2 regions of the Planococcus shenhongbingii genome follow, and region 2 is predicted to be linked to the other one. Evidence: riboswitches for the same ligand, from Rfam matches in the RefSeq annotation. Region 2 holds a riboswitch; the other holds the start of a gene.
What was found. Region 2 has a riboswitch for cobalamin ahead of QWY16_RS15645 (ABC transporter substrate-binding protein). Riboswitches for the same ligand answer to the same signal wherever they lie in the genome.

Region 1 (10,823 bases), 550 kb from region 2:
TCCCGCCTTTTGCGGAGCTGCCGTTATCCGGCAGCAATCCCATGTCTTCCGGAGAGTTTTGGATGAGGAAGAAAGCAAGAGGAGTAAAGCAGACGACGATGATTACTCCAAGGATCAGCCACGAAGCGCGCCATCCGAAAGCATCGATTAGCCAAACATTTAATAACGGAAAAGCCGCGGAACTGACCAAGCCGCCAATTGCTGCAATGCTGATGGCTCGCCCTCTTTTTTTGACAAACCATTGAGGAATAAGCGAGCTTGAAATAAGGCCCATGGACCCCTGGCCGAGCAACCGGATGAAAAAGAAGCCGATAAACAGCATGACAAGACTGGTGACAAAACTATTGAAAAAACAAGCAACAGCCAGTGCCAGCGAAACAATGACCGCCATTTTTCTAGAGCCGTTTCTGTCAATCAGCCGGCCGATAAAAAACAGCAGAAACCCTGCTGCTAATGTGGCGGAGGAGTATACAGCAGTAACCGTTGAACGGCTCCAGCCGAATTCGCTTATATAGTAATCGATGAAAATCGCATTGGAATAGGTTTGTCCGGGACCTGAAAAAAACTGGGACAGCGCAGCAAGCGCGATGATTACCCAGCCGTAATGAAAAGAGTAGCCTGTCTGTTGTTTCATTGTGCATCTCCATTTTAAACCTCTAAATAAGGCCGTTTTATTGAAAGTGAAAGCCATAAATATATCAAAATCACAATTTATTATCATAACATAATTGAAATATATTAAAAGTATTTGATTTTATTTAAGATAAAGTAAAATGATTCAGAAATTTAATATTTTTAAATAACGTTCATATACTTCTTTAAAATATTTTTATAACATGCACATTTTGAGTTGCTCGATGTAAATGACTTTAAAAAAGTGTATGATTAAACAGATTAACCGTTTAAAATAATTATGAGTGAACACAGCGGCCTAGATTGGAAGCTTTGAGGCTTCCATATTTTTTCGGCAATTTTCCACCGGTTGCCTAGTTTCAGAGTTTATATACAACATTAATCATTTGATTTTAAAGGAGAAAAGAACATGCAGTTATGGGAATTAGTTGTTGCAATGATATTAGGGATTGTTGAAGGGCTGACAGAATTTGCTCCGGTTTCTTCAACGGGTCACATGATCATCGTCGATGACATTTGGCTACAGTCAAAAGAGCTGTACACAGAGCCGGTAGCGAATACATTTAAAGTAGTCATTCAATTAGGTTCGATTTTAGCGGTAGTCATCGTTTTTAAAGACCGATTTAAAGATTTGCTTGGACTGGATAGAAAAGCGACAGCAGGGAAAAAGCAGCGCCTTAGTTTAACAAAAGTGATTGTTGGATTAATCCCGGCCGGCGTACTGGGACTGTTATTTGAAGATTACATAGATGAGTATCTGTTTTCTGTAGAAACGGTTGTGATCGGACTTGTTGTTGGAGCGATTCTCATGTTGATCGCAGATTTTGTCACGAAAAAGAAACCTCATCATACTGAAACGGTTGATAAAATGACATACAAGCAAGCATTAGGTATGGGTCTTTTCCAATGTCTTGGACTATGGCCTGGATTCTCGCGTTCCGGTTCTACAATTTCCGGAGGTGTTTTGCTGAGAATGAGCCACCATTCTGCAGCTGACTTTACGTTCATCATGGCGGTGCCGATCATGCTTGGCGCCAGTGGGTTGTCGCTGATTAAAAACTGGCAATATTTCACCATGGACGCTTTGCCGTTCTTTACGGTCGGCTTTGTCAGTGCCTTCATCGTCGCGCTGGTCGTCGTTAAATTTTTCCTGAAGTTGATCGACAAAATCAAATTGGTGCCTTTTGCGATTTACCGCCTGGTGCTTGCAGCATTGATTTATATATTCTTTCTGTAAGGGCTGACGGACAACAGTCCTCTACGGCTCAAAAAAACCTAATCTTCTCTTTGAGAAGGTTAGGTTTTTTATTGCGAAAAAATTGAAGAAGCCCTCTCCTGTGGAGAGAAAGCTGCTCGCTTTTCCTTTCATATAAAATTTTTGAAAATTCTTTCAATTAAACACATAATTGTCTATAATGAATTCAATCAACCAACTGAATGTCTATTCATTACAAAAAGCCAACCAGTAGTATTTTCAGCTAAGGTATTTTTTATTTACTGAAAACTATAACGTATAGGGAGGTTTTTGAATGTCTACAGTTCAAAGCACTGAAAAATCAGCACCTGCTATACCACGTACGTTGAAAGAGAAAGCCAAAATGGTCGGGCCGGGATTTGTAACCGCTGCAACAGGAGTGGGAACCGGCGATTTGATTGCAGCTCTTGTCGCTGGGGCGGCTTTTGGCATGACGCTCGGATGGGCTATTCTGCTCGGTTCATTGTTCAAGTTTTATTTCACAGAAGGCATGGGACGCTGGCAGCTGGCCACAGGAAAGACCATTCTGGAAGGCTGGCATTCGCTTGGAAAGTGGGCAACGGGTTATTTCGGCGTCTATTCCATCATTTGGGGATTCAGTTACGGGGCAGCTGCGATGTCGACGAGCGCCATTATGATGGTAACGATGTTTCCCATTATGCCCCTATGGGCTTGGGCAGTCATTCATGGCTTAGCTGGACTTGCATTGGTGCTGTTCGGCCATTATGAACTTTTTGAAAAAGTGATGACGCTCATGGTCGGCCTCATGTTTGTCACGGTTGTCGGTTCAGCAGTAATTCTTCTGCCGGATATCGGAAATATCGTGAGCGGTTTTGTGCCGCGGACCGGCGGCAGTTCGCTGCTGCTAGTTTTAGGGCTGCTCGGCGGGGTAGGCGGAACGATTACGATGGCGTCATACGGCTATTGGATTCGTGAAAAGAATTGGGTGGGCAAAGCTTGGATTCCGATGATGAGAGTGGATTCCGCTACCGGGTACATCATTACCGCAATTTTCACCTTGTCTCTGCTAGTCGTCGGAGCGGAATTTTTATTCGGTACCGGCATTGAAATTAATGGAGAAGAAGGGTTAATAGCGTTATCCGGTTTATACAGCGAGCAGTTCGGTTCTTTTGCCCGCTGGCTGTTCTTGATTGGTGCCTGGTCTGCAGCGTTTTCATCTTTATTGGGTGTGTGGAACGGCGTGCCGTATCTGTTTGCGGACTTTGTCCGAATGGTAGGCAAAAAAGGTGCGGCGTCAGATGAACCGGTTTCTAAGAAAGATCCGGCATACCGTTTTTATCTTTTATGGCTGACATTTCCGCCGATGGTTCTGCTGTTTTTCGGCCAACCGGTGCTTCTTGTTATCTTATACGGTGCGCTGGGCGCTTTGTTCATGCCATTTCTGGCGATCAGCCTAATGCTTCTGCTCAATTCGAAACGGGTGGACCAAGGATTCAAGAATGGATGGGTCACCAATACCGTTTTAACAGCATGTGTCATTGTCTTTGTTTATTTGGGGGCCATTGAACTGCTTAAATTGTTTTAACTGAAAAACAGAATCTTGCCTCGAGTAGATTTTATAGATAGCGGTAAAGTAATTAAGAAGGCCCGAAAGCAGGAAAAGGTGCTGACGGGCTTTTTGCCATTCAGATTTGGAATATAGGCTTGTAAAAGGAAAAAATCTGGTTTATAGTTTATAAATACAGTATTTAGTAAATTGTATAAAAAACAACACTATATGTAGTGAAACCAATAACAATGGTGCCTGAAAAGGCTTAATAGGGAATCCGATGAAAAACCGGAGCTGTACCCGCAACTGTAAGTGCTGACGAACTATGGCAATCCACTGTCCAATCAATGGACGGGAAGGACATAGTGTAGGAAGACGCATGAGCCAGGAGACCTGCCATCGTTATAAGTTAATGACCTTCTCCGGGAGCTGGGAGGTATAACGAAGGTACTCTGCGCGGTGCAGCGGCTTTTTGCCTGTTTCCGCCTGATTATTTACGTTTATCCAACCCATCCTCTCGCCCGAGAAGATGGGTTTTTTGTTTGCCCAAATACCGACTGGAGGATGAAAGATGACACAGCAAATCACAGCAAGCAGATCGCGGACGATTCAGACTAAATTGGTGCTGCCGCCGGATACCAATCATATGGGAACGATTTTCGGCGGGACGGTGCTTAGCTATATCGACGAAATTGCCGCCATTACGGCCATGAAACACAGCGGAAAAGCCGTGGTGACTGCCTCAATTGATACGGTGAATTTCCTGTCGTCCGCACGGGTCGGCAATGTGCTGCTTCTGGAAGGGGTTGTGATTTCCACTGGGCGGACTTCGATGGAAGTTTATGTGAAAGCGGAATGCCAAAACATTGAAACAGGAGAGAAAACGTTGACGACGACCGCCATCCTGACAATGGTGGCAGTGAGCGAAGATGGAAAACCGACGCCGGTTCCCGGTGTAGTTCCGGAAACGGAAAATGAGAAGCAGCTGTTCCAAAGTGCGCAAGAGCGCAAACAGCGCCGCATGAAAATTAATGAATTTGCAAAGGAGCTGGTTTGAAATGAATTCAATAATTTATTCGAAAACAGATGCAGTCGCGAAAGCTTTATTGCGGGCGAGAGATGTCTATAAGTTGGAGACAGCCGATATGCTTGAGAAAGTGGAAAGCATGGAGTGGCCAGTTAAAGGGGAACAATCCCTGATTTATGCACTCAACCGCATCTCCATGGCGGAACCGGATTGGACATTCGTCGCAGCGGAACTTTATTTAAACAACTTATACGAAAAAGCTGCGAAAAATCGGGGTTTTCAGGCGGAACTGAAGTACGGAAATTTCTATGGGCTGGTGAAAACTCTTAGTGAAATCGGTATTTATTCAGGAGACTTGCTGAAGCGCTATTCGGAAGAAGAAATCGAAGTGCTCGGGAAAGAAATCAATGCGGAACGGGATCTTTTGTTTAATTACATCGGCTTGTTTTTACTGGCAGACCGCTATTTGGCGAAGGATTACGAAGGGAATTTGTATGAGCTGCCGCAGGAACGTTTTCTGGTCATTGCAATGACTTTGATGCAGAACGAACCAAAAAACAAGCGGCTGGATTTGGTGAAAGAAGCTTACTGGGCAATGAGCAATCTCTATATGACAGTTGCGACGCCGACGCTGTCCAATGCCGGCAAAAGTTTTGGACAGCTGTCGTCCTGCTTTATCGATACGGTGGATGATTCGCTTGACGGCATTTACTTGAACAACTGGGACATCGCGCGCCTCAGCAAAGACGGCGGCGGCATCGGCGTCTATTACGGAAAAGTGCGGGCGCTCGGATCCGACATCAAAAAGTTCAAAGGCAATTCGTCGGGCGTCATTCCGTGGATCCGTTTGGTCAACGACACAGCGGTCAGTGTCGACCAGCTCGGGCAGCGCCAAGGCGCCGTAGCGATTTACCTGGATGTGTTCCACAAAGACATCATGAACGGCTTCTTGGATTTGAAAACCAACAACGGCGACGAGCGCCGGAAAGCGCATGATATTTTCACAGGCGTGGCGATTCCGGATCTGTTCATGGAAAAACTGAAGGAAACCGACGGCAGCGGCCGCAGCACCGGTGAATGGCATACATTCTGTCCTCATCAGGTGAAACAGATTATGGGCTGGAAAGACGAGGCGGGGACGGCGCTTGGGTTGGAAGATTTCTATGACGAAACCGATGTGAAGCATTTCACGGAGAAATATGAAGAAGCGCTTGCCAATCCTTTATTGCCAAGGAAGACGTACCGGGCGATGGACATCATGGCGCGCATCATGGTGTCGCAGCTTGAAACCGGCACGCCGTATATGTTCTACCGCGACGAAGTCAATCGCCAGAACCCGAACAAGCACCTGCGCGGCAAAGGGCTTACGTCAATTTACTGCAGCAATTTGTGCAGCGAAATCGCTCAAAATATGTCAGCGACAACCATCAAGAAAGAATACACAGATGAAGACGGCAACCTTGTGATGATCCGCAAACCGGGCGATTTTGTCGTCTGCAACTTGTCGTCGATCAACTTGCCGCGCGCTGTGAAAGCGGATGTGCTCGAGCGGCTGATTCCGATCCAGATGCGCATGCTCGATAACGTCATCAACTTGAACACGATTTCCGTTGGTCAGGCCGATGCGACGAATAAAAAATATAGAGCAGTTGGTTCAGGAACTTTCGGATGGGCACATTTACTCGCGCTTGAAGGCATCCATTGGGAAACCGAGGAAGCTGTCATGTTCGCGGATAAATTGTACGAAGAAATTGCTTACCATACGATTCGCTCTTCGATGGAGCTCGCTAAGGAAAAAGGCGCTTACCGCGAATTTACCGGATCGGAATGGCAGACCGGTGAATATTTTGAACGCAAAAATTACACCAGCGAACGCTGGAATGAACTGCAAAAAGAAATCGCGGAAAACGGCGTCCGCAACGGTTGGATGATGGCAGTGGCGCCAAATTCATCAACTGCAAAAATCGGCGGCTCGACGGATGGCATCGACCCGCTGTATGCCGTTGAATACGCCGAAGAAAAGAAAAACTTCAAATTTAAAGTAACGGCACCGGACTTGGATCATAACACATACGATTACTACCGCCGCTCGCGCCACGTGCTCGACCAAAAGTGGAGCATCCGCCAGAACGCGGCCCGGCAGCGCCATATCGACCAGGCAATCAGCTTCAATTTCTATGTGCCGCATACCATCAAAGCGAAAGAATTACTGGGGCTGCATTTTGAGGCATGGCAGCAAGGCCTGAAGACGACGTACTACGTGCGCAGCACATCCCAAGCCGAAATCGAAGAATGCGAAGCATGCCAAAGCTAAGGAGGAATCATTATGTCGATACACGCACCATTACAGAAGATCAAACTGCTCAATCCCGAGCAGCCGAATAAATCCACCGGCATCCTGAACGGGGAATCGTCAGGGCTCTTGAACTGGAACGATATTGCCTATCCGCAGATGTATGATCTTTACCAGACGCTGCTGGCAAACTTCTGGAAGGCCCAGGAAATCAATATGCAGGACGACATCAAGCAATGGGACCACTTGACGGACGTTGAACGCGACGTCTTTCTGCGCATCAACACGCAGTTGGCGTCGCTCGACAGCCTGCAGACACCGACGATGAGCCAGGTCATGGACTATGTCACCGATTCCAGCTTCAAGGCGATTTTCGCCGTCATTTCCCAGCAGGAAGCGGTTCATAATGAATCGTATTCGTACATCCTGAGTTCACTTGTGTCCATCAGTGAACAAAATGCCCGCTTCAACCAGGCGAAAAGCGATCCGATTGTGCGAAAGCGCAATGAATTGATTTTGGATGCTTACGAAGCGTTCCGCCAGAACCCGACGCCGCAGACTTTATTCCGCTTGAGCGTCAATTCGATCAACCTTGAAGGCATTTATTTCTACGCCGGCTTTGCCTTTTTTTATCACCTGGCGCGCCAGCAGAAGATGCTCAAGACCAGCACGATGATCAGCTATATCCAGCGCGATGAAATGCAGCATGCGTATTTCATTTCCCAGTTTATCCGCATCATGCTGACGGAAAATCCAGAGTTGAATACGGAAGAAAATATCCAGTATGTATACGATGCGGTCGATCAGGCGGTGCAGCTGGAAAAGGAATGGGCGCATCATATTCTGGCGGATATCCCGGGGCTGGATCTGGTTGAGTTCGAAGGCTACGTGGAATACTTGGCCAATAAACGCCTGCGCCAGCTTGGACTTGATAATCTATACGAAGAACAAAGTAACCCGATGCCGTGGATTCAGGTGTTCGGCGATGACATGATGAATGACACGAAATCGGACTTTTTCGAGCAGAAATCCCGGACATATTCGAAGGTGTCGCAGTCGAATGGCTTTGACGAATTATGAACCGCGGATTGCCGTCGTCTATGCATCTGTCACTGGGAATACGAAAGCGGTGGCGGAGATTTTACAGGAAATCTGCGCTGCCAAGGAGCTGGAAGTGGAACTTTGGCCAGTAAACAGCTTTCCGCTTTCTGGACTCTCACGTTACGACGCGGTTTTTGTTGGCACGTACACGTGGGGCAGCGGCGAGATTCCAAAAGAAATGCGCGGCTTGTTTGGAGAGTTTGAGAGTTTGGAGCGTAAAGGCATAGTGACAGCAGTTTTCGGAACCGGCGACAGCTTTTTCGCAGAGTTCTGCGGAGCCGTCGACCGTTTCCGGGACATGCTGTATGTGCACACAGATTTGGCGGCTACCTTGAAAATCGAATTGGCGCCGCAGAATACTGATATTGCACGCTGTGAGAAATTGATTGCCAGCGTTATCAATAGGCTATCGAGGTTTTCCTGCAAATAGAAGGGTATAATCAGTAGGGGAAGATAACTACTGAGGAGGTACTTCGATGACAGTGAATAAATGGTGGAAGCTGAGTGCAGCAGTCTTTTTATCCGCAAGCATGCTAGCGGCATGTGGAGGAAACAGCGGAGACTCAGAGAACGAGACAGAATCCGAAGTGAATGAAAACGAAAATGAAGGAAATGAAAACGAGTCAGACGAGAACGAAGCCGATGAGGATGAAAATGAGTCGGATGAAAATGAAGCCGATGAAAATGAGAACGAACCGGATGAAGATGACGAGAACAATTAATGAAGTTGAATAAATAGTTTTAAAGCAGATCGGTTGTTTTCAACCGATCTGCTTTTTTGTTGAATAATGCCGTTTGAAAGTGGAGAAGTGGCGGGGGAATAAGATTTACTTGCTGAATATAGAACTTTATTTGCGATAAATGAGTTTTACTTGCGGAAAAGAAAGCATTACTTGCAATAAATGTTTTTAACTTGCGGAAAACAAGGATTTACTTGCGTTTCAACAATTTCTTTTCCTCTTTTTCACTTTTTCTGATACAGCAGAAACCCTTCCAATAAAAAACAGGATCCACTGTCAATCAGCAGATCCTGCGCTTCAATCTTAAAAAATTAAACTCTCAAATTCTCAACAACCGCTGCAATGCCCATACCGCCGGCAATGCACAGAGTCACGACACCGTATTTCTTGCCGGTGCGCTCCAGTTCATGTGTCAGCTTGGTCAACAGGATTGCGCCTGTTGCGCCGATCGGATGGCCCATTGCGATGGCGCCGCCGTTCGGGTTCACCCGGCTGCGGTCCGCACCAAGTTCATTGATGCAAGCGACTGACTGGGAAGCAAACGCTTCGTTCAGTTCAATGATGTCGATGTCTTCAATCTTCAAATCGACTTGCTTCAGCGCTTTGAATGTTGCATGGACAGGACCCATTCCCATGATTTCCGGGGAACAGCCGACCGCAGCTTGTGCAATAACACGTGCTTTCGGCTGGTAGCCGCGTTTCAACGCTTCGTCTTCAGACATAACCAGTAAAGCGGCAGCCCCGTCGTTGCGACCACTGGCGTTGCCAGCCGTTACCGTTCCGCCTTCTTTAAAGACCGGCTTCAGCGCCGCCAGTTTTTCCAAAGAAGTCTGGCGCGGGTGCTCGTCCGTTTTAAACTCAATCACACCTTTGCGCGTTTTCACCGGATAAGGGACGATTTGGGAATCGAACAAGCCTTTTTCAATGGCATTCGCTGCCCGTTCCTGGCTTTCCAGCGCAAATTCATCTTGTTCTTCACGCGAAATGCTGTATCTCTCAGCGACATTTTCAGCAGTGATGCCCATATTCAAATCGCCGTATGTTTCCACCGGCTGCGAACCGGGTTGGCTCGCCGTATTCGGGTCTTTCAATAACACATCGCCCGACTTTGTGCCGAAGCGGACATTGTTGACGTAATATGGCGCAGTACTCATTGACTCAGCGCCGCCTGCAATGATGATATCGCTCAGGCCGGTCTGGATTTGCTGGGCAGCGGAATTGACTGCCTGAACGCCTGAACCGCATTGGCGGTGCAAGGTATAGCCCGGCACTTCAACCGGAATTCCTGCGCGAAGCAAGGCAACGCGCGCCATGTTTGAGACATCCGCACTTTGCTTCGCCTGCCCCATGATCACTTCTTCTACAGAAGCGGGATCCAGCTCGGTACGGCGGAGCAATTCTTCAATCACGTGGGCGCCGATCAAATCGACGGTTTCATTGCCAATTGTGCCGCCCAGTTTTCCAATGGCAGTTCTGACAGAATCTACGATTACTACATTTTTCAATTCATCATCTCCTGTTTTCCGGAAAATTCTCTAGCGTAATGTTTTACTTTTTCCTTATCAATTTCCATGCCAAACCCTGGGCCGTCCGGAACAACTACTTCAAAATTCTCGAATTTGATTTCATTGACTGTGACATTGTCTTTGAATAGCAGGGGACCAAAAATTTCGGTGCCGAATTTCATATCGGAAATCGTTGAGTAGAGCTGGGCACATGCTGCTGTCCCGAGGCTTGACTCAATCATGGTGCCGCCGTATAAACCGAGGCCCGCCGCTTCTGCAATGCCGACTACTTTTTTCGTCTGCGTCATGCCGCCATGCTTGCATGGTTTCAAAGCGATTGAGTTGCCGGCGCGAGTTTTAGCGATCCGGAAGACATCCTGGATGCTTGTCGCCGCTTCATCTGCCATAATCGGCACGTTGAATTTGGCTGTCAGCCTGGCCATGCCCTCAAAATCCCAGGCTTGCAGCGGCTGTTCGACCATCGATACACCGCCAGCTTCAAGCGCCGCGATGCAATAGTTCGCAGTATCTTCATCCCATGCCTGATTGACGTCGACTGTCAGGCGCGCGGCATCGCCGAGTGCTTCTTTGATTTTGCGGACATGTTCGACGTTCTTGAAAGGATCGCCTTTGCCGATTTTCAATTTGAAGATATTATGGCGTTTCTGCTGAAGAAGTTCTTGCGCTTCTTCGATATCTTTTTCCGTATTGCCGCTGGCCAATGTCCAGGCAATCGGCAATGATTTATGGATCTGGCCG
Region 2 (10,823 bases):
TTTTGCTTGGCGATACAGAAGTCAACCAGATCCTGTTAAAAGTCGGCGAAGACTTTCCGAAGAAAGTGGCAGAAGTAATAGCCAAGACATATGCCAATAAACAAGTCGTTTCTTTGATATCCAGCCAAATTGATGCAGACCGCATGGATTATTTGCAGCGCGATGCCTATTATACCGGTGTTTCCTACGGCCATTTTGATATGGAACGAATTCTTCGTGTCATGCGTCCGTTGGATGATCAAGTAGTGATCAAGTCAAGTGGCATGCACGCAGTTGAAGATTACATCATGAGCCGCTACCAAATGTACTGGCAGGTTTATTTCCATCCGGTAGCCCGCAGTGCAGAAGTGATCCTGCGGAAAATTTTGCAGCGTGCCAAACAGCTGAGTGAGAACGGTTATAAATTCAAGCAGCCGCCGACGCATTTCATGGCATTTTTCAATCGTACTTTTGAGTTGAAAGATTATTTAGCGCTTGACGAAGGAGTCCTGATGACTTATTTCCAGCTATGGATGACAGAGCGTGATCCGATTCTTTCGGATTTGAGTGACCGGTTTGTCAATCGCCGGCTGTTTCAATATGTGGATTTTGATCCCGGCAAAGATTACCGGAAACTTGGGGAGCTTGCTCAGTTGTTCGAGGATGCGGGCATCGACCCGGAATATTATTTGGTTGATGATTCCACATCCGATTTGCCATATGATTTTTACCGTCCCGGCGAAGAAGAAGAACGTTTGCCGATCCATTTGCTGATGCCTACAGGTGAAATCAAGGAATTATCCCGGCAGTCACAGATTGTCGATGCAATTTCAGGCAAACGAAGAACAGATTACAAATTGTATTTCCCGGCGGAATTATTAATAGATGGCAAAAAGAAAGCTGCCAAACAGAAGATACTGGAAATGCTTAGAAAAGGAGGGGTATAGTTGCTCCAGGAACACGCAAAAATTGTGGATTTCATCGCCACAGCGGAAGGGATCACCGGACGCAAGAAATTACAGAAAATGATTTATATTTTAAAAAAGATAGGTTTACCGTTTCAAGAGAAATATGAATTCCATATTTATGGTCCATATTCAGAGGAGTTGACGGCCCGCATTGAAGAATTATGCGATATGGGCTTTTTGGCAGAAGAACTGGAAGACAAAGGATCTTATGTGCGTTACAAATACAATGTTACCCAGGAAGGAACAGATTTCCGAAGTACATTGAAAGAATCGGTGCTGGAGAATCCCGAAGTTGCTGCTCGACTAAAGGAAAAAAGCGGCCGTTTTTTGGAATTGACCGCTACTCTTCTATATTTTGATCACCTGGAACGAGCTGAACAAATTGAAAAGCTTCATATTGTGAAAGCGAAGTTGAACTTTACTGCAGTCGAAATAGAAGAGGCGTTCGGGTTTATTGACGAATTGGGCCAATTGAAAAAACTCCCTTAAGGGAGTTTTTATATATTCGTGGACCTATCAAGTGCCCAGCTCCTCGAGTCGCTTCAGACTGGCCTGCAATGGTAAAGACCGCCATTACTGGCCAGACGTCCAGCGCTTGTCAGAGCTGGACGGGCACTTCCGCTTTTCTTATTGTCCAGCTCCGGCGATCAAACCTTTGGGTCATAAGCCGTTCCGACTGTGTGGTAAAGTGCACCACTTCGCCGGCCCGTCTTATGCCCGTCACTTTTTGCTAGATCACCTGCGCTTTTCTTTAGATATCACTAAATAGCTTACCTTTAACGCCGTAGTCGGTTTTCTTCATATCTTCAATAAAGACGACTACGTTTTCAACTGGAGCACCAGTGGTTTCGGATACCGCTTCAGTTACTTTCTCGACCAATGCACGCTTTTGATCTTCTGTGCGGCCTTCGAGCATTTTGACAGTTACGTATGGCATAATAGTTACAGCTCCTTTTTTAAAGATACATCAATCATATCAGAACGGGAGGAATGTACACATGGCAAATGAAGAAAAACCAAAACAAAAAGTGGGATTCACAATCATCAAGAACGCTCCGACAGACGGCCATAAAGGCTATGGCATAGGTTCACTGTCTTTGGAAAACGTATCTCCGCTTTTTATTGACATAGAAGAAGGCGAAGCATTTGTTGACATTGGCGCGATGCATGCACGCAGCGAAGTGGAACGCGGCATTAAATTCACTGTGAACCGGGAAGATTCAGCCGGAGGCAAACCGTATTGGCTGGTGTGGATTACCATCGATTTCAATCCGCAAGGCCCTTATTACGCTGGAGTAACGGCTTGCGAAATGGTCGTTAATCGCGAAAAACGCCGGGGTTATAAAATTTTAGCTGACCACGTCAATTTAATGGACAAGTCGATGAAACGGAAAATTATCATTGACCATATGGATGAAGCTTCTAAACGGGTTTTGGCAGAATACTTGAAAAAACACAATCTCGAATTGTGGGAACGCAGTACTGAACAACTTCGTCAAGGGCTGGATGTATAATAAAAATAGGATTTGTACGAATTGTGACATTTGGAAATGCTTTCGACAGGCGGTTGAAGTTGGCCAAAAAAGGAAGTAAACTATAACTACAGCTTTTAAATAGAAAGCTAGGACACCTGAAATGCGGGCAAGTGCCGTGAGCCATTGTGAGAAAACCCAAGCCCAATGCCTCATGTCTCTTTCTCCGCGCTATCAGGATAAAAGGGTTTTCTGTGAAGGGAAAGATTCCCAGTACAGAAAACCTTTTTATTTCGGGCATATTAAGAATTGCATCGGGTAAAGAGGACTATGCATAGAGAAACTCAACTAGGGAAGTTGTATCTCCCTGATTGCTAGTTGATCCAACCGGGTTTTTAAGGCCCGTGGTTTTCCGCTCGAAAAACGGAGACCCTACGGACCTTTAAGCGCGATAAAGAGAAACTCAATCAGGGAAGTTGTACCTCCCTGATTGCTAGTTGATCCAATCGGGCTTTTAAGGCCCGTGGTATTCCGCTCGAAAAGCGGAAACCCTACGGACCTTTAAAGCGCGAAAAATTTATTGCACTTTCATTAAAAAGAATTATACTTTTTTAAGTAGTTTTAAAATGACGGGAAAAGGAGTTTGATTATAGATGGCAGGATTTTGGTATACAGAAAAACAAACCGAGAATTTCGGGATTACGATGAAAATCAATAAAACGCTTCACACCGAGCAAACGGATTTCCAATACTTGGAGATGGCAGAAACGGCTGAATGGGGCAATATGCTCTTCCTTGACGGCATGGTTATGACGTCTGAAAAAGATGAATTCGTTTATCATGAAATGGTGGCGCACGTTCCATTGTTTACTCATCCTAATCCAGAGAACGTTCTGGTTGTTGGCGGCGGAGACGGCGGAGTGATCCGTGAAGTGCTCAAGCATCCTTCTGTTAAAAAAGCGACACTTGTCGATATTGACGGCAAAGTGATCGAGTACTCGAAAAAATTCTTGCCTTCAATCGCATCAGGCCTTGAAGATGCACGTGTTGAAGTGATTGTCGGAGACGGCTTTATGCACATTGCGGAGTCCGAAAACAAATACGATGTCATCATGGTTGATTCAACTGAACCAGTGGGCCCAGCAGTAAACTTGTTCACTAAAGGCTTTTACGCAGGGATTTCCCGCGCATTGAAAGAAGACGGCATTTTCGTCGCACAGTCTGACAACCCTTGGTTCAAAGCAGAATTGATCGAACAAGTACAAAAAGATGTAAAGGAAATTTTCCCGATCACGAAATTGTATTTGGCGAATATCCCGACTTACCCGAGCGGTCTGTGGGCATTCACAATCGGTTCGAAAAAATACAATCCATTGGAAGTGCCAGCTGAGCGTTTCCATGACATCGAAACAAAGTATTATACAAAAGAATTGCACAATGCGGCATTCGTATTGCCAAAATTCGTGAAAGATATGGCAGGCGAATAAACGATGAGATTTGACGAGACATATTCAGGAAAAGTTTTCATCAAAAGCCATCCGAATTACGAAGAATCCAAAGCAGTGCTTTACGGCATGCCAATGGATTGGACGGTAAGTTACCGCCCGGGTTCACGCTTCGGCCCAAACAAAATACGTGAAGTATCTATCGGTTTGGAAGAGTACAGCCCGTATCTGGACCGGGAGCTCGACGATGTGAAATTCTTTGACGCCGGAGATATTCCCTTGCCGTTCGGCAATCCGGAAAAATCCTTGCTTGAAATAGAAACCTATGTCCACACACTTCTTGCTGATGGCAAAATTCCAATGGGTATGGGCGGCGAGCACTTAGTATCATTGCCGGTCATGAGAGCAGTGGCAAGCAAATACAAAGATTTGGCGATTATCCATTTTGACGCGCACACGGACCTTCGTGAAAACTACGAAGGTGAAGAATATTCACATTCCACGCCGATCCGCAAAATTGCAGACCATATCGGGCCGACAAACGTCTATTCATTTGGCATCCGTTCCGGTATGAAAGAAGAATTTGAATGGGCAAAAGAGCAAGGCATGCACATTTCGAAATTCGAAGTGCTGGAGCCGCTGAAAGAAGTTTTGCCGACTCTTGCCGGACGTCCGGTATATGTCACGATCGACATCGATGTACTCGACCCGGCGCATGCGCCAGGAACTGGCACGGTTGATGCAGGCGGCATTACTTCACGTGAGCTGCTCGCATCCATCCACGCAATCGCAGCGTCGGATATCAACGTTGTCGGCTTTGACCTTGTTGAAGTATGTCCAGTTTATGATCATTCGGATCAAACTGCCAATACGGCAAGCAAGTTGATTCGCGAAATGATTTTGGGCTGGGTGAAATAAGAAAAGCGGAGGCGATCGTGCAAAACCTGACGGGCATAAGACGGGCCGGCGAAGTGGTGCACTTTATCACACAGTCGGAACGGCTTATGACCCAAAGGTTTGATCGCCGAAGCTGGACAATAAGAAAAGCGGAAACGCTTTTTCCGCCAATCTCTAATAAAAAAAGCCGGTCTGGAATTTTCCAGGCCGGCTTTAACTTTTTTAAACTAAAAAACTGTGTGAAACAGGCGAATGATCATAGAAATACGTTGAGTGATCATAGAGAGGCCATGAGTGATCATAGAACCGCGAAAACTGATCATAGAACTCCACCGAGTGATCATAGAACCACAATAACTGACCATAGCGCCCCGAAAATAGAATCTCTCCATTAAAAACGGTAAGATAAGAAAGAAACATTAACTGGAAGAGGTGCTGACAATGGAACTATACAAATGGACTGGTCATCGGGACCAGGGCGTGGCAATCCTGGCAGCTATGGCGAATGCGCGGCTTGTGTATTTAGTCGACGGCGAGGAATCGGTATTGCTTTATGAATCAGATGGCGGAGCTCCTTTGCAGGGATTTGAAGCGTATCAGGTGCTGAATGCTGTCGGTGACATCAACGACGGCTATTATGCCGTATTCAATAATATTCCGGTAACGGATGAAGGCCGTGAGCTATTTGAATCGCGTTTCCAAAATAGAGCGGGCATGGTCGAGAAAGAGCCCGGCTTTGCGGCCATCCGCGTGTTGCGCCCTGTCAATTCGGATACGTACATCATCCTGACGTTATGGAAAGACGAGAAGTCGTTTACAGACTGGCAGCAATCACAGGCTTACGGCCACGCTCATGCGAAGCGGGGAACGTCTGAAGGAATCGATAAGAAGCCGAATATCTTTCCTCGTCCTTCTTTTGTGAAAACGTATATCAAATGAAAATGACTTCTTGAAACCACTCCTAATGGGTGGTTTTTTGTCTAGCCAAATTTCAATGCCATTCCTTCAGAGCATAAAATGAAACTTAAATTGAAATAGAACCTTGAATCGGGCTATAATAAAAAGGCTATTGCTATTACATAAAGGAGGCGGCGGAATGCAAAAAGCTGTGAAAATAAAACTCACGACGATTATCCGTCAGCCAGACGCAGAAGAACAGCTGATGGAGTTGTGGTCACACGGCACGCTGACAATAAAAAACGATCTGCGCTACTTGCAGTACGAGGAGCAGCTGGAAGAGCTGTTGATCCGGACCACAGTAAAACTCGGCGAAAACGAAGCTGTGATTATGAGAAGCGGCGGCCTGCAGATGCGGCTACCGTTTTTATTACATAAAGAACAAACAGGGAATTTAACAAATGAGCAAGGCACTTTTATGCTGACGACAAAAGCCCATGAGCTGACGATCAGCGATACACGTTTTAAAGTCCGCTACGATCTGGCAATGGGCTCTGCTCATGCCGGAGAATATGAAATGGAAATCCAATTTATGGAGGGTCAAAAATGAATGCAGTAGAAAAAGTACAGCACGCCATTAAACTGGCAATCAGTGAAGCGGTTCAGAAAGCGGAATTGACGCCTGAACCAGTCGAGGTTTACCTGGAATCACCGAAAGACAAAGCGAACGGCGATTACGCCACAAACATTGCGATGCAATTAGCGCGTGTAGCGAAAAAAGCGCCGCGTGCCATTGCGGAAGCGATTGTCGGAAATCTAGACAAAGAAACAGCGAATATCGAAAAAGTGGATATTGCAGGACCCGGGTTTATTAACATCACGATCAAAAAAGATTATCTGTTGGACGTAGTTAAGACTGTCCTGGAGCAAAAAGAGAATTATGGCCGCACCAATTCAGGGGAAGGTCAGCGGATTCAAGTCGAATTCGTATCTGCCAATCCGACAGGCGACCTGCACCTTGGGCATGCCCGCGGTTCATCGGTTGGCGATTCACTTTGCAACGTACTGGATGTTGCCGGTTACGATGTATCGCGTGAATACTATATCAACGATGCCGGGAACCAAATTAACAATTTGGCGCTGTCTATCGAAGCACGTTATTTTGAAGCGCTTGGCGAACCATTGAATATGCCGGAAGACGGCTACCGCGGCCAGGATATCAAAGACATCGCTGCAGATCTTGTGAAAGAGCATGGCGATAAATTTGTCCATCTTACAAAAGAGGAACGTTTTGAAGCGTTCCGCAAACATGGCTTGAAAGTGGAACTGGCGAAATTGCAACAAGACCTGGCTGATTTCCGTGTTGAATTTGACAGCTGGTTCTCTGAAACTTCTCTATACGAAAAAGGCGAGATTGAAATTGCGCTGAACAAGCTTCGCGAGAACGGCCATATTTACGAAGAAGACGGTGCGACTTGGTTCCGCTCGACGACATTCGGCGATGACAAAGACCGAGTATTGATCAAGAACGACGGTACGTTTACGTATTTGCTGCCGGATATCGCTTATCATGAAGACAAATTGTCCCGTGGTTTTGATAAGCTGATCAATATCTGGGGAGCTGATCACCACGGCTATATCCCGCGCATGAAAGCGGCGATTGAAGCGCTTGGCTATGATCGCGATACGCTTGAAGTGAGCATCATCCAGATGGTTCAGCTGTACAAAGACGGCGAAAAAATGAAGATGAGCAAACGCACCGGGAAAGCAGTAACGATGCGTGAACTGGTTGAATTGGTCGGCTTGGATGCAGTGCGTTATTTCTTCGCTATGCGTTCAGGCGACTCCCATATGGACTTCGACTTGGATCTGGCTGTATCACAATCCAACGAAAACCCGGTTTATTATTCACAATATGCCCATGCGCGAATCTGCTCGATTTTGCGCCAAGCGGAAGAGCAAGGATTCTTAGCTTCCACAGATAACTTAGATCTGCTGGCTTCGGAAAAAGAAATCGATGTCCTGAAGAAAATCGGTGACTTCCCTCAAGTTGTGGCAGATGCTGCAAAACTGCGTGCGCCGCATCGCGTGACTACTTATATCCAGGAATTGGCGGCTCAATTCCACAGTTTCTATAATGCCAATAAAGTATTGGATGCTTCAAATGCGGAACTGACAACTGCGCGCCTTGCGCTGATCACAGCTGTTAAAACTACTTTAGCTAATGCGCTGAAATTAGTTGGAGTTTCCGCTCCTGACAAAATGTAAGAGACACGAAAAGAATTTCGTGTATAATAAAGATAATTTGATAATTCAATCATAAAGGTGCTTATGTCTAAGAACATGAGTTAAAAGGGAAGCCGGTTCGATTCCGGCGCGGTCCCGCCACTGTAAGTGAGAGCTATCTGCAAATAAGCCACTGAAGCAACGCTTTGGGAAGGTGCAGCAAGCAATAATCACAAGCCAGGAGACCTGCCTTTATGAGAACGCCCACTAAGCCTGCGAGGACCGGCTGGATGCACACGTTTTTTTATGTCGTCCTTTCAATCTCCCGCAGTGCCTGTGGGAGATTTTTTATATTATAAAAGGGGATGTCGAGATGAAGAAGTTTTGGAAGTTTGGAGCAAGTGCAGGAGTGGCAGCAATGCTGTTAGCAGGATGCGGCGGACAAGAGGCACCTGCAGGAGAAAATGCGGAAACACCGGCAGACCCGCCGAAAGAAGTGGCAGAAACTGAATTTCCAGTAACTATGAAGGACGCAATGGGAGAAGAAGTCGTAATCGAAGAAGAACCGAAAGCGATCGTTTCCATGGTGCCGTCAAATACAGAAATCGCTTATGAACTCGGATTGGGAGAAAAAATGGTCGGGGTATCCGATTTTGATAATTATCCGGAAGAAGCTGCAACTGTTGAGAAAATCGGCGGGCAGGAATTTAATGTTGAAAAAATCATCAGCTTGCAGCCGGACTTGGTATTGGCCCATGAATCAGGTGTGGGCGTCGGCGAGGCTGGACTTCAGCAATTGCGTGATGCCGGCATTAAAGTATATGTCGTCCAGGAAGCCCAAAGTTTTGACGAAGTATATGACACAATGACGATTATTGGACAAGCAACCGGTACAATGCAAGAAGCGGATGCACTCGTTTCTGAAATGGAAGCACAAGTAGATGAAATCGAAGAACAAGCGGGCAAAATCGAAGAACCCAAAAAAGTATTTGTTGAAGTAGGCAGCGATCCGGAAATTTATACAACCGGCAGCGGAACGTTCATGGATGAAATGCTGGACATCATCAACGCGGAAAACGCGGCTGGTGACCTGGAAGGATGGGTCAGCATGGACCCGGAAGCGATTGTCGAAGCCAATCCGGATGTGATTGTGTCAACAGAAGGTGCTTACGTGCCGGATGCGGTTGAAAAAATCAAAGCGCGCAGCGGCTTTGCTGAAGTGACGGCAGTCAAAGAAGATGCGGTTTATAATGTTGATTCGGATAAAGTTACCCGTTCTGGCCCGCGCCTGACAGAAGGCTTGATGGAAATGGCACAAGCTGTTTATCCTGAGGTTTTCAGTGAGTAAAAACAGCCTGGCCTATATCGTCTCTTTCATTCTATTGGGAGGGGCTGTACTGCTGGGAGTAACGGTCGGCACGGTTTCCATTTCGCCGGAAGTGCTGTGGAACCCTGAGTCGGATGAAACAGCTGCCAATATTTTGTGGAATATCCGGATGCCGCGCGTGGTTCTGGCAGGTTTAGTAGGTGCAGCGCTGGCAATTGCCGGTGCTGCATTCCAAGGCTTGCTTAAAAACCCGCTGGCCGATCCTTACACTTTAGGAGTGTCATCCGGTGCCTCAGTCGGCGCTGTGATGACGCTCTTTTTCGGCATTTCAGTCCCGTTTTTAGGGAATTATACTTTGCCGGTAATGAGCATGCTGGGTGCATTATTGACGATGTTCGCAGTAATGGGTTTTGCTAAATTGGTCGATCGTTCCATGAAAATGGAAACTGTCATTTTGACAGGAATCATTTTCAGTTCGTTTCTCGGTTCTGTCATATCCTTGATGATAGCGCTGACGGGAGAAGAGCTTCGGCAAATCATCGGCTGGCTTCTTGGCAGTGTATCGATGCGAGGCTGGCCCTATGTGCAAATGGCCTTGCCGTTTATCCTCATCGGATCCTTCTTGCTTTGGCTAAACCGGCGTGAGTTGAATGCCATGCTGTTCGGGGAAGAACGGGCACAGCATTTGGGAGTCGACGTGAAAAAAAGGAAAATGATGATTCTCATCAGCGGATCCATTCTGACTGGAGCGGCTGTAGCGGTTTCGGGAACAATCGGCTTTGTTGGCTTGGTTGTGCCGCATATGACCCGGCTCGTATGGGGTTCGGATCATCGGCATGTATTGCCGCTGTCTTTTATCAACGGTGCCGCGTTATTGATCATCTGTGATTTGGTGTCACGGACGATCATTTCACCGACAGAATTGCCAATTGGGGTAATTACCGCATTTATCGGAGCACCGGTTTTTGCGTTTATCTTTTTCCGGCAGCGGAAAGGAGTGGCTTGATATGTTGAAAATAACAAAGTTGATGGGTGGATACGGAGATAAGAACATCGTCGATGATGTTTCTTTCCAAGTTTCAAAAGGCTCGATGCTTGGGATTTTGGGGCCGAACGGCAGCGGAAAATCCACGATGATGAAATTAATCAGTGGGGTGCTGCCTTTAAAGAGCGGGAAAATTGAAATTGAAGAAAAGCCGATCACTGATTTTGGAGCGAAAGAACTTGCCAGGCAAATGGCCGTTTTGCCACAGCTTCATGCGCATGCATTTGCCCATACGGTCCGTGAAACGGTATCGCTTGGAAGATATCCGCATCAAAGCGGCTGGTTTTCTTCCTGGTCTGAAGAAGATGAAATGGCTGTAACAGAAGCCATGCGCTTGATGAACATCACGCATTATGAGAATACACAAATCGACCGCTTATCAGGAGGAGAGCAGCAGCGCGTTTTCGTGGCACAAGCATTGGCCCAAAATGCGAAAATCCTGCTGCTCGATGAACCGACCAACCATTTGGACATCAACCATCAAAAAGAACTGCTTGATACCATTAAAAAGCAAGCGATTGAAAAAGAATTGACGGTTGTGTCGATTTTCCATGACATCAATATTGC

Region 1: linked by a shared signal. The riboswitch ahead of QWY16_RS18385 (acyl-CoA thioesterase) and the one ahead of QWY16_RS15645 (ABC transporter substrate-binding protein) in region 2 are both predicted to bind cobalamin.

The regions. Positions count from the first base shown of each region.
Region 1 is NZ_CP129235.1:3,785,123-3,795,945, reverse strand. It holds gene QWY16_RS18400 (MFS transporter) at 1-634, opposite strand, end outside; gene QWY16_RS18395 (undecaprenyl-diphosphate phosphatase) at 1,043-1,870, shown strand; gene QWY16_RS18390 (Nramp family divalent metal transporter) at 2,163-3,434, shown strand; cobalamin riboswitch at 3,631-3,813, shown strand; gene QWY16_RS18385 (acyl-CoA thioesterase) at 3,970-4,455, shown strand; gene QWY16_RS18380 (ribonucleoside-diphosphate reductase subunit alpha) at 4,457-6,739, shown strand; gene QWY16_RS18375 (ribonucleotide-diphosphate reductase subunit beta) at 6,752-7,798, shown strand; gene QWY16_RS18370 (flavodoxin domain-containing protein) at 7,779-8,249, shown strand; gene QWY16_RS18365 (hypothetical protein) at 8,296-8,541, shown strand; gene QWY16_RS18360 (thiolase family protein) at 8,871-10,064, opposite strand; gene QWY16_RS18355 (muconate cycloisomerase family protein) at 10,061-10,823, opposite strand, start outside.
Region 2 is NZ_CP129235.1:3,231,209-3,242,031, reverse strand. It holds gene QWY16_RS15690 (HD domain-containing protein) at 1-926, shown strand, start outside; gene QWY16_RS15685 (YwgA family protein) at 927-1,436, shown strand; gene thmT (2-hydroxymuconate tautomerase) at 1,699-1,884, opposite strand; gene QWY16_RS15675 (YwhD family protein) at 1,946-2,461, shown strand; gene speE (spermidine synthase) at 3,073-3,906, shown strand; gene speB (agmatinase) at 3,910-4,782, shown strand; gene QWY16_RS15660 (antibiotic biosynthesis monooxygenase family protein) at 5,203-5,700, shown strand; gene QWY16_RS15655 (YwiB family protein) at 5,858-6,268, shown strand; gene argS (arginine--tRNA ligase) at 6,265-7,926, shown strand; cobalamin riboswitch at 7,965-8,152, shown strand; gene QWY16_RS15645 (ABC transporter substrate-binding protein) at 8,258-9,232, shown strand; gene QWY16_RS15640 (FecCD family ABC transporter permease) at 9,240-10,217, shown strand; gene QWY16_RS15635 (adenosylcobinamide amidohydrolase) at 10,219-10,823, shown strand, end outside.